Regions from separate parts of the Streptomyces sp. L2 genome, predicted to be linked through region 3. Evidence: riboswitches for the same ligand, from Rfam matches in the RefSeq annotation. Region 3 holds a riboswitch; each other region holds the start of a gene.
What was found. Region 3 has a riboswitch for cyclic di-AMP ahead of DBP14_RS21240 (transglycosylase family protein). Riboswitches for the same ligand answer to the same signal wherever they lie in the genome.
Positions count from the first base shown of each region.

Region 1: another riboswitch for cyclic di-AMP. It lies ahead of DBP14_RS03335 (LysM peptidoglycan-binding domain-containing M23 family metallopeptidase); the one in region 3 lies ahead of DBP14_RS21240 (transglycosylase family protein).
Region 2: another riboswitch for cyclic di-AMP. It lies ahead of DBP14_RS36825 (C40 family peptidase); the one in region 3 lies ahead of DBP14_RS21240 (transglycosylase family protein).
Region 4: another riboswitch for cyclic di-AMP. It lies ahead of DBP14_RS30745 (C40 family peptidase); the one in region 3 lies ahead of DBP14_RS21240 (transglycosylase family protein).

Region 1 is NZ_QBDT01000001.1:741,490-743,680, reverse strand. It holds gene DBP14_RS03340 (alpha-galactosidase) at 1-649, shown strand, start outside; cyclic di-AMP (ydaO/yuaA leader) riboswitch at 922-1,118, shown strand; gene DBP14_RS03335 (LysM peptidoglycan-binding domain-containing M23 family metallopeptidase) at 1,123-2,028, shown strand; gene DBP14_RS03330 (SGNH/GDSL hydrolase family protein) at 2,175-2,191, shown strand, end outside.
Region 2 is NZ_QBDT01000001.1:2,940,623-2,942,813, reverse strand. It holds gene DBP14_RS36825 (C40 family peptidase) at 1-947, opposite strand, end outside; cyclic di-AMP (ydaO/yuaA leader) riboswitch at 955-1,127, opposite strand; gene pcrA (DNA helicase PcrA) at 1,411-2,191, shown strand, end outside.
Region 3 is NZ_QBDT01000001.1:4,751,232-4,753,422, forward strand. It holds gene DBP14_RS21235 (transglycosylase family protein) at 1-647, shown strand, start outside; cyclic di-AMP (ydaO/yuaA leader) riboswitch at 846-1,018, shown strand; gene DBP14_RS21240 (transglycosylase family protein) at 1,023-1,727, shown strand.
Region 4 is NZ_QBDT01000001.1:6,848,719-6,850,909, forward strand. It holds gene DBP14_RS30740 (ATP-binding protein) at 1-332, shown strand, start outside; gene DBP14_RS30745 (C40 family peptidase) at 527-1,000, opposite strand; cyclic di-AMP (ydaO/yuaA leader) riboswitch at 1,004-1,227, opposite strand; gene DBP14_RS30750 (hypothetical protein) at 1,594-1,902, opposite strand; gene DBP14_RS30755 (ATP-dependent Clp protease proteolytic subunit) at 1,910-2,191, opposite strand, start outside.

The DNA.
Region 1 (2,191 bases), 4.0 Mb from region 3:
GCTGGACCGGCTGCGCGCCGCGCACCCCGAGGTCGCCTTCGAGTCCTGCTCGGGCGGCGGCGGCCGGATCGACCTGGGGGTGCTGAGCCGCACCGACCAGGTGTGGACCTCCGACAACACCGACCCGCTGGACCGGCTCGCCATCCAGCACGGGTTCAGCCAGGTCCACCCCGCCCGGGTCATGGCCGCCTGGGTCACCGACAGCCCGAACAGCCAGCTCAACGGCCGGTTGAGCAGCCTGCGTTACCGCTTCGTCAGCGCCATGGCGGGAGTCCTCGGCGTCGGAGGCGACCTCACCGAGTGGAGCGAGGAGGACCTCGCCGAGGCCCGCGCCTGGGTGGACCTCTACAAGGAGATACGGCCCGTCGTCCAGCACGGCGACCTGTACCGGCTGCGCCCGCCGGCGGGCGGCCTCAGCGCCGTCCAGTACGTCCTCGGCGACGAGACGGTGGTGCTCGCCTGGCTCCAGTCGCAGCGGTACGGCGAACCGGTCCCGGCCCTGCGGCTGCGCGGACTCGACCCGGCCGCGTCGTACGAATGCCGTGAAACGGGCGAAGTGCACCGAGGTGCCGTCCTCCGGCACCACGGTCTGCGGACCGGGCTGCGCGGCGATCTCGATGCGACGGTTCTCCGTCTGTGTCGCATCTGAGTCGTCTGCCCGAATTTTGCGGCTTCGCTCCAACTCGCTACGAAATAGGGGGAGGTGGGTATGGCGTGCGTGAGGAGCGTCATAGTGGTGACCGACCGTCGCACGTCATGCTCACGTAATGTCCGGGCGCCCGGCGGCAATTGAGGCGAGCGAGAGCGCGGACATGCACGCACGGTGACCGCGCTTTCCGGTATCCGATCATCCGAAACGGCGGAGGCGGGAACCGGCTCCTTGTCGCCGTGCGTCCCGCTCGCTTACGTTCGCCACCAATTCCGGACGGAACGCCGAATCCTGCCGCCGTCCGGAGTCCCCACACACATGACCCGTGTACGGCAGGAGCGGGGGACCCACCAGGTACGACTGCCTGTCCCGGTCTCCGCGACAGGCTCGGGGTGAAGCCGCGCACCGCGCGGCCGGGCAGCTCCAGTCCGAACCCGACAGCTCACCTCGCAGGCGCCGGAGAGGAATGCGCCATGCCCGCGAAGGGTAAGCACCGTCGTCCCAAGACCCAGCGTCTGACCCGCTCCATCGCCGTCGCCGGAACCGGCGGCGCCGCCCTCGCCCTGCCGCTCGTCGGGGCCGCCGGAGCCCACGCCGCCACCCCGCAGTCCGGTTCCGCGCACGTCACCCAGGCCCTCCCGGCCGCCAAGGGCACGGCGGTGAAGGCGACCGCCGCGAAGCCGGCGGCCGCGCACCGCGCTCCGGGCGTCCGCACCTACACGGTGAAGTCCGGCGACTGCCTGGCGAAGATAGCCGACGACCACGACGTCCGCGGCGGCTGGCACCGGCTCTACGACGACAACCGGCAGGCCGTCGGCGACGACCCGTCGCTGATCCACCCCGGCCTGAAGCTCACGCTCGGCAAGCGCGCGGCGGCGGCACACCACCCGTCCTCCGACGCGCACTCCGCGACCCCGTCCACCCACCCGTCCAAGCCGCAGACCCCGCCCCCGGCCGCCACCCCCTCCACCGGCTTCACCCTCCCGGTGACCGGCGCCACCATCGGCACCGGCTACCACGTGGCGGGCAGCATGTGGTCCAGCGGTTACCACACCGGCGTCGACTTCGTCGTCCCGACCGGCACCTCCGTCAAGTCCGTCGCCGCCGGCACGGTCGTCTCCGCGGGCTGGGGCGGCGCGTACGGCAACCAGGTCGTCGTCAAGCTGAACGACGGCCACTACGCCCAGTACGCCCACCTCTCCCAGCTCTCCGTGTCCGCCGGGCAGAGCGTGACGGAGGGACAGCAGCTCGGCCTGTCCGGCGCCACCGGCAACGTGACCGGACCGCACCTGCACTTCGAGATCCGGACCACCCCGGACTACGGCTCGGACATCGACCCCGTCGCCTACCTCAGCCGGCACGGAGTCACCGTCGGCTGACCCGGCCGGTCCCGGTGGTCCTGGCCGACCCGGCTGCCCCGGAGTATTCCTGAATGGCAAATGAATAAGCAGTGGGACTTCTCACCGTCCGTCAACCCCCGCCTACGGTCGCGTAAGTCACATCCGAAGGTGAATCATGGTCCGACGTGGCAGACGATTCGAA
Region 2 (2,191 bases), 1.8 Mb from region 3:
CCGGCCCATCCCCCCGCCCCAAGAGCGCCGCCGGCCTCGACCACCCCGGGCAACCCGCCCGACTCCAGCACACCGTGCAGCCCGGCCGACCCCGTTCCATCGGGCAGCCCGGCCGGCTCGACCGAACCCGGCAGGGCCGACGCCACCATCCCGGGCAAGGCGGCCGACTCGAACGGCCCCGGCAGTCCGGCCGACCCCATTGCCTCGGGAAGGCCGGCCGACTGCACCGATCCGGTCAACCCGCCGGCCTCGACCACCCCGGGCAACCCTGCCGGCTCGACGTTCCCGGGCAACCCTGCGCTCGGTGTCGTGGTGTCGGGCTGCAGGGTCGGCGCCGGGCCGGGGTTGTGCCAGGTCTGTTGCCAGCCGTGCCGTTCGGCTGCCGCCGGCCGCGCCGTCCCCTGTTCGGTCAGCCGGGACAGCATCCCGCGCGCGGTGGCGAGTTTGTGCTGGACGGCGGACTTGGCGGTCTGGAGGTCGTTCTGCGACGTGGCCGGCGAGTCGACCGCGGGGGTGGCGTCCAGCCGCCTCCGGACGGGCGCGGAGTCGTCGGCGGGCGAAACCTGGTCCGCGCGGGGCTTGTTGAGGCGGCCCGAGCGCCGGGCCACCTCCTCGCGCAGTGCGTCGAGGCTGCTGCGCTGCCGGCCGTCACGTTCCCTGGCCGCGTTGTACTTCGGCGCGTCGTACGTCCCCGCGTACTTCTCGGCGTATTTCTCCGCTTGCCTCTCCGCGTACTTCTCGGTCGCCGACTCGGCGTGCCGGTACAGGTCGTCGACCTTCTTCTCGATCTCCTCCCGGCTCGGCCTGCCGTCGTCGGAGGCGGCGGGCGCGGCGTCGGCCGTCTGGGACAGCACGGCCACGGAGGTGAGCGCGGCGGTGGCGAGTGCGGGGGTGCGGAGACCTGCTCCGCGCGCCCCCGCGGGGCGCGGCTTGCGGTGCGACGCCAAGGGTGGCGACTCCTTCCAATGTGCCGCCTACCGGGTTAGCTGTCGGGTTCGGGCGGATGGTTCGGAAGGCTGCCCTACGGCCCTGGCCCGGACGGGACAGGGCGATTCACCCCAGGATCGGTGGGTCCCCGGCTCCGGGCCCCGCTGTACGGGGGCTGCCGGACTCGGCGGGGGCCGCCCGGCCCGGCGAGGTTCACCGGAAGGGGTCGTGCGGCCCGAACGCAACCTAGCCAACTCGTGTGACTTCTGTGAAGGTCGATGCGTGATATGTCCGATACATTTTCGTTACCTCTGAGGATGAACGCGCTTGCCCCGCGCGGCGGTCACACACCGTCCAGCAGGCACGTTCGCAGCGTGAGGGAATGAACGGCCCGCGAGGCGGGTAGATCAACTCTTCGGGAATCCGGCCATGTTCCCGGGTCGGCGACCGGTTGTCAGTGGGGCGCCCTAGACTCGGAGAGCGATGAGCAGCCTCTTTGACGACAGCTTCCTGGCGGCCCTCCAGCCCCCCCGTGGGCACGAGGAGGAACCCCCGCCACCGCCCGAGGACGATCACGCTCCGGAGCCGCTTCCGGGCGATCTGTTCAGCGGGAAGTTCGACGTACCCCCGGACCGGGACGCGTACTACCGCGACGGCGCCCCGCGCCCCGCCATCGACACCGCCGCGCTGCTGGAGGGGCTGAACGACAACCAGCGCGCCGCGGTCGTGCACGCCGGCTCGCCCCTGCTCATCGTCGCCGGCGCCGGCTCCGGCAAGACCCGTGTGCTCACCCACCGCATCGCGCACCTGCTCGCCGAGCGGCACGTGCACCCGGGCCAGATCCTCGCGATCACCTTCACCAACAAGGCCGCCGGCGAGATGAAGGAGCGCGTCGAGCACCTCGTGGGCCCGCGCGCGAACGCGATGTGGGTGATGACCTTCCACAGCGCGTGCGTGCGCATCCTGCGCCGGGAGTCGAAGAAGCTCGGCTTCACCTCCTCGTTCTCGATCTACGACGCCGCCGACAGCAAGCGCCTGATGGCCCTGGTCTGCCGTGACCTGGACCTCGACCCCAAGCGCTTCCCGCCCAAGTCCTTCAGCGCCAAGATCAGCAATCTGAAGAACGAGCTGATCGACGAGGAGGACTTCGCGGCCCAGGCGACTGGGGGCACCTCCCAGACGGAGTCTGGGGGAGGTTTCGAGAAGACCCTCGCGCAGGCGTACGCCCTGTACCAGTCGCGGCTGCGCGAGGCCAACGCGCTCG
Region 3 (2,191 bases):
CCGGTACCTCCGATTCATCCGGCCTGCCGGATTCGCCGTCCTCGTCCGACTCCGGCTCCCCGGCCACCCCCGGCTCGGGCACGGGCACGGGCTCGGACGCCGGCTCCGGAACGGGCTCCTCCACCACGCCGTCCCCCGACGCGGGCAAGGACTCGGGGACGGGCTCGGACGCCGACTCCGGCTCCGGTACGCCGTCCGCGTCCGACGGGGCCGGCGGGAGCGACGGCGACAACGGCGGGACCAACACCCCGAAGTCCGACAAGTCGGCATCGTCCGACCCGGGGACGTCGCAGGGTGATGACAGTGCGTCCACCGCCACGCCTGGAAGCGGCGACTCGGACAATTCATGGCAGAGTGGCAGCTCTTGGAGCCTGGTCGACACCGGCGCGCTCAGCAGTGGTGGACGTCACCGCGGGGACAGTGCGGACGAAAGCGTGACAAACGGTCAGGATGACGCCTCGTCCGGCCGGCACGCCTCCCGTGACGCGAGCACCTACACCGTCCGCGAAGGGGACACGCTCGCCTCCATCGCCGACTCCCTTGACGTCGACGGCGGATGGCACGCTCTCTACGCGACCAATAAGAAGGCGATCGGAACCGACCCGAACCACATCGCCCCCGGTCAGACCCTGCGAGTCGGGGCGTAAGCGGACGCGGGGCAGGGGCAGTTGGCGCCCCGCTTCGCCCGGTGATGTCCGTTTTGGTGAAAGTGTGGGATGAGTCTCAGAAGCCCTGATCGTCTTTGAAATTCCCCGGATCGCGTGTCTACGGTCAGGACCGCTCGTCACCACGAGCCCCGGCAGTCGCAACGCCGAATCCTGCCAGCGGTTGCCCGGGAACAGTCGTCGCGTCATGCGCCGCAGGCAGGAGCGGGGGACCCAAGGTAAGTGCCGGGCCCAGCAGTTGAGCTGGGACCGGCTGGGGGTGAAGCCGCACGCCGCGAAAGCGGGCGTGCGGCCGGGCAACTCAACCGGCCCGAACCCGACAGCTCACCTCGCAGGCGTCGGTGAGGGGATCGATCCATGCTGTTCTCCAGCAAGGGCAAGCACCGTCGTCCGTCCAAGGCCACCCGCGCCATCGCTCTCGCCGGGGTCACCGGCGCCGCCGTCGCCGCCCCGCTCATGGCCGCCGGTAACGCCTCCGCCGCCACGGCCTCCCAGTGGGACGCGGTCGCCCAGTGCGAGTCCGGCGGCAACTGGTCCATCAACACCGGCAACGGCTACTACGGCGGCCTGCAGTTCTCCGCCTCCACCTGGGCCGCGTACGGCGGCACGCAGTACGCCGCGCAGGCCAACCAGGCCGGCAAGGCCCAGCAGATAGCCGTCGCCGAGAAGGTCCTCGCCGCCCAGGGCAAGGGCGCCTGGCCGGTGTGCGGCACGGGTCTGACGAGCACCCCCTACAACGGCTCCGCCCCGAGCACGTCGTCGAGCAGCTCCTCGAACAGCACCTCGTCGAGCGGCACCACCAGCCGCTCCAGCGACCAGCAGGCCGCCTCCCGCTCCGCCGAGCGTCCGGCCGCCAAGAGCGAGAAGACCGTCACCACCCCGACCGGCAAGAAGGTCAAGAAGGGCGACGGCGAGTACAAGGTCGTCAAGGGTGACACCCTCAGCTCCATCGCCGCGAAGCACCACGTCGACGGCGGCTGGGAGAAGCTGTTCAAGCTGAACAAGGACATCGTCGACGACGCCGACCTCATCTTCCCGGGCCAGCAGCTGCACCTGAAGTAGGCAGCGGCCCGCCCCCGTCCCCACGGGTTCCCCGCCCCGGTGCGTCTTCCCCCGTACGCACCGGGGCGGGGTCTGTTCTGTTCGCCCCGGTCTCCCGCCCGCCCGGCCGCCTGCCCGACCGCCCGGCCGTCTCCCCGGCCGACCATCCGCCGGCCGTCTGCGCGACCGACCGCCCGCCGGCCGTCTGCGCGACCGACCGTCCGTCGGCCGTCTGCGCGACCGTCCGTCCGTCGGCCGTCTCCCCGGCCGACCATCCGCCGGCCGTCTGCGCGACCGACCGTCGGCCGCCTGCCCGCCCCTTTCCCGTGCCCCGTGCACCGACCCTTTGTTCCGGTGGTGAACAATGGGTACGGTCTCCCTGTCCACGGGACGGTCGGTCGGTGGCCGACGCGCCCGGGACGGTTAGGCTCTAGTCGCAAGGCACCGCCGTAAGGCACCGCGCCCCGCACTTTCAGCGTCACATC
Region 4 (2,191 bases), 2.1 Mb from region 3:
CCGTGCGGCTCATCGTCTCCGAACTGGCCACCAACGCCGTACAGCACACCTTCGGGCAGTCACCCACGTTCACGGTGGACCTCGCCCTGGACCGTGACGAGGACCTGCGCATCGGCGTCACGGACAGTCACCCGCGCTTCCCGAAGAGACTCCCGGCGGCCGTCCAGCAGGACAACGGCCGCGGCATGGTCATCATCCGCTGGCTCACCGCCGAGTGCGGCGGCAGGCTCCGGGTCCGGCCCACGCGCGAGGGCGGCAAGACGGTGCTGATCGAACTGCCCTGGACGGCCCCCGCGGAACCGGTACCGGCCGCGGGCCAGCAGGAAACCTAGGGCGGGCCGGCGGGCGCTAAGGGCCGGCGGTATAGCACGCGCGTGCCCCCCGTCCGGGAGAGCGGGCGCGTGGCCCCGCCCGGGAGAGCACGGGCGCGGCCCCCCCGACAGGGAGAGCGGGCGCGTGGCCCCCGCCCGGGAGAGCACGGGCGCGGCCCCCTCCGGAGCCGCGCCGCTCACCGCATGGAGCCGGGTCAGCTGACCCGGCCGTACCAGACGTGGTTCGTCCAGAGTTTCTCCAGCTTCACCACTTCCCCCGTCCTCGGTGCGTGCCAGATCTTTCCCTTCCCGGCGTAGATGCCGACGTGGTAGACGCTGGATCCATAGTGAAAGAACACCAGGTCGCCCGGTTTTCGGTGGTCGGCCGAGACGTGGTGCGTCCGGTTGTACTGCTGCGCCGCCGTGCGGGGCAGCTTCTTGCCCGCCTTCTTGAACGAGTACAGCGTGAGCCCGGAGCAGTCGAACCTGCGCGGCCCGGTGGCCCCCCACTGGTACGGGGAGCCCTTCTTGGACGCCGCGACCCGGAGGGCCTTCGTCGCCATGGTGGCGGCCGAGGCGTCGGCGGACAGACCCGGCGCCACGATGGTGCCGCCCACGGCGGCGAGGGTGAGGGCAGAGGCCGTACCGGCACGTGCCATCAGCGACGGGACACGATTGAGCGCAGTCATGCGCAACCCTTCGTCAGCCGCCTGTGAAGGATGACCTGTCGGATTCGGGCTGGCGAAGTTGCCCGGTCGCGTTCTCGCGACTTCACCCCAAGGGCTGCGCGGCACATCCGCCCGTCTGCGACGAACGTCCGTGCCGGCGACCCGTCTTGCTCGGGTCCTCCACTCCTGCCGATCCACTCCTGTCGACCGGTCGTCCGGGCGGCGGCAGGACTCGGCGTCCGCCCGGACCGCCCCGCCGCTGCGGCGGGGGCTTGTCGTCAGTCAGGGATCTTCACTCACACGTGTCCGAAAATCCCAACGGAACCGCCCCTTTGTGGCGTTACTCACCACTCGCCCGTTCGGGTGGACTTCACTGTGTTCGAGACATCGTCAGGTGCCGTACGCGGCCCCGGACCTGGCCCAAAACCTTCGGCTGCGCCGAACGGCCCAATTCGGCGCGCAAGCCGGCCGACCCTCGAAAAAGACAGTAAAAATGCTGAAAATACGCCGGACGTGGGTCCGTCGTTCGGGCCGTTTCAACTCCGGCCCGAACGACGTGCCGAGGGGAGCTGCGGGACGGATCCGCCGAGCCTGGCATCGGCCGGCGGGACCGGTCAGCCCGGCCCGCCGGGCGGCAGGATGAGGCGTGCGGTGCGCCGCTCGCCGTCCAGCACGCGCATCGCCCGCGCCAGGGTCTCCCCGTGCGGTTCCGTCTCGCCGCGCCGGTGCATCAGGGCGAGCGCGTCCCGCAACTCCTCCGCCTTGCGCACCAGGGCCTGAGCGGCTCGCAGAGCGCGGTAGGTGTCGGCGTCCCGGGCCGGATTGACGCGGCCCAGCAGGTCGACCACGTCCAGGTACCGGTCGACCAGCTCACCCTCCGCGCGCGTCAGCGCGGGCAGAGGCGGGAGTTCCTCGGGCAGCACCGGCGGCTCACCGCGCGCCCGGAGTGCCCGGAGCACCCGGTGCGCCCGGAGCGGTCGGATCGCCCGGCGTACCCGGAACGGTCGGCGCGGCCCCGCGCCGCGGTACGACGCCGTCCACCAGGCCGTACTCCACGGCCGCCGGGGCGTCCAGCACGAGCACCCGTTCCAGATCGTCGCGGACCCGCTCCGCGCCGCGCCCGGTGTGCCGGGCGAGCAGTTCCTCCATCAGCGCGCGCACCCGGGCCAACTCCTCCGCCTGGATGGCCAGATCGCTCGGCATGCCCGTCAC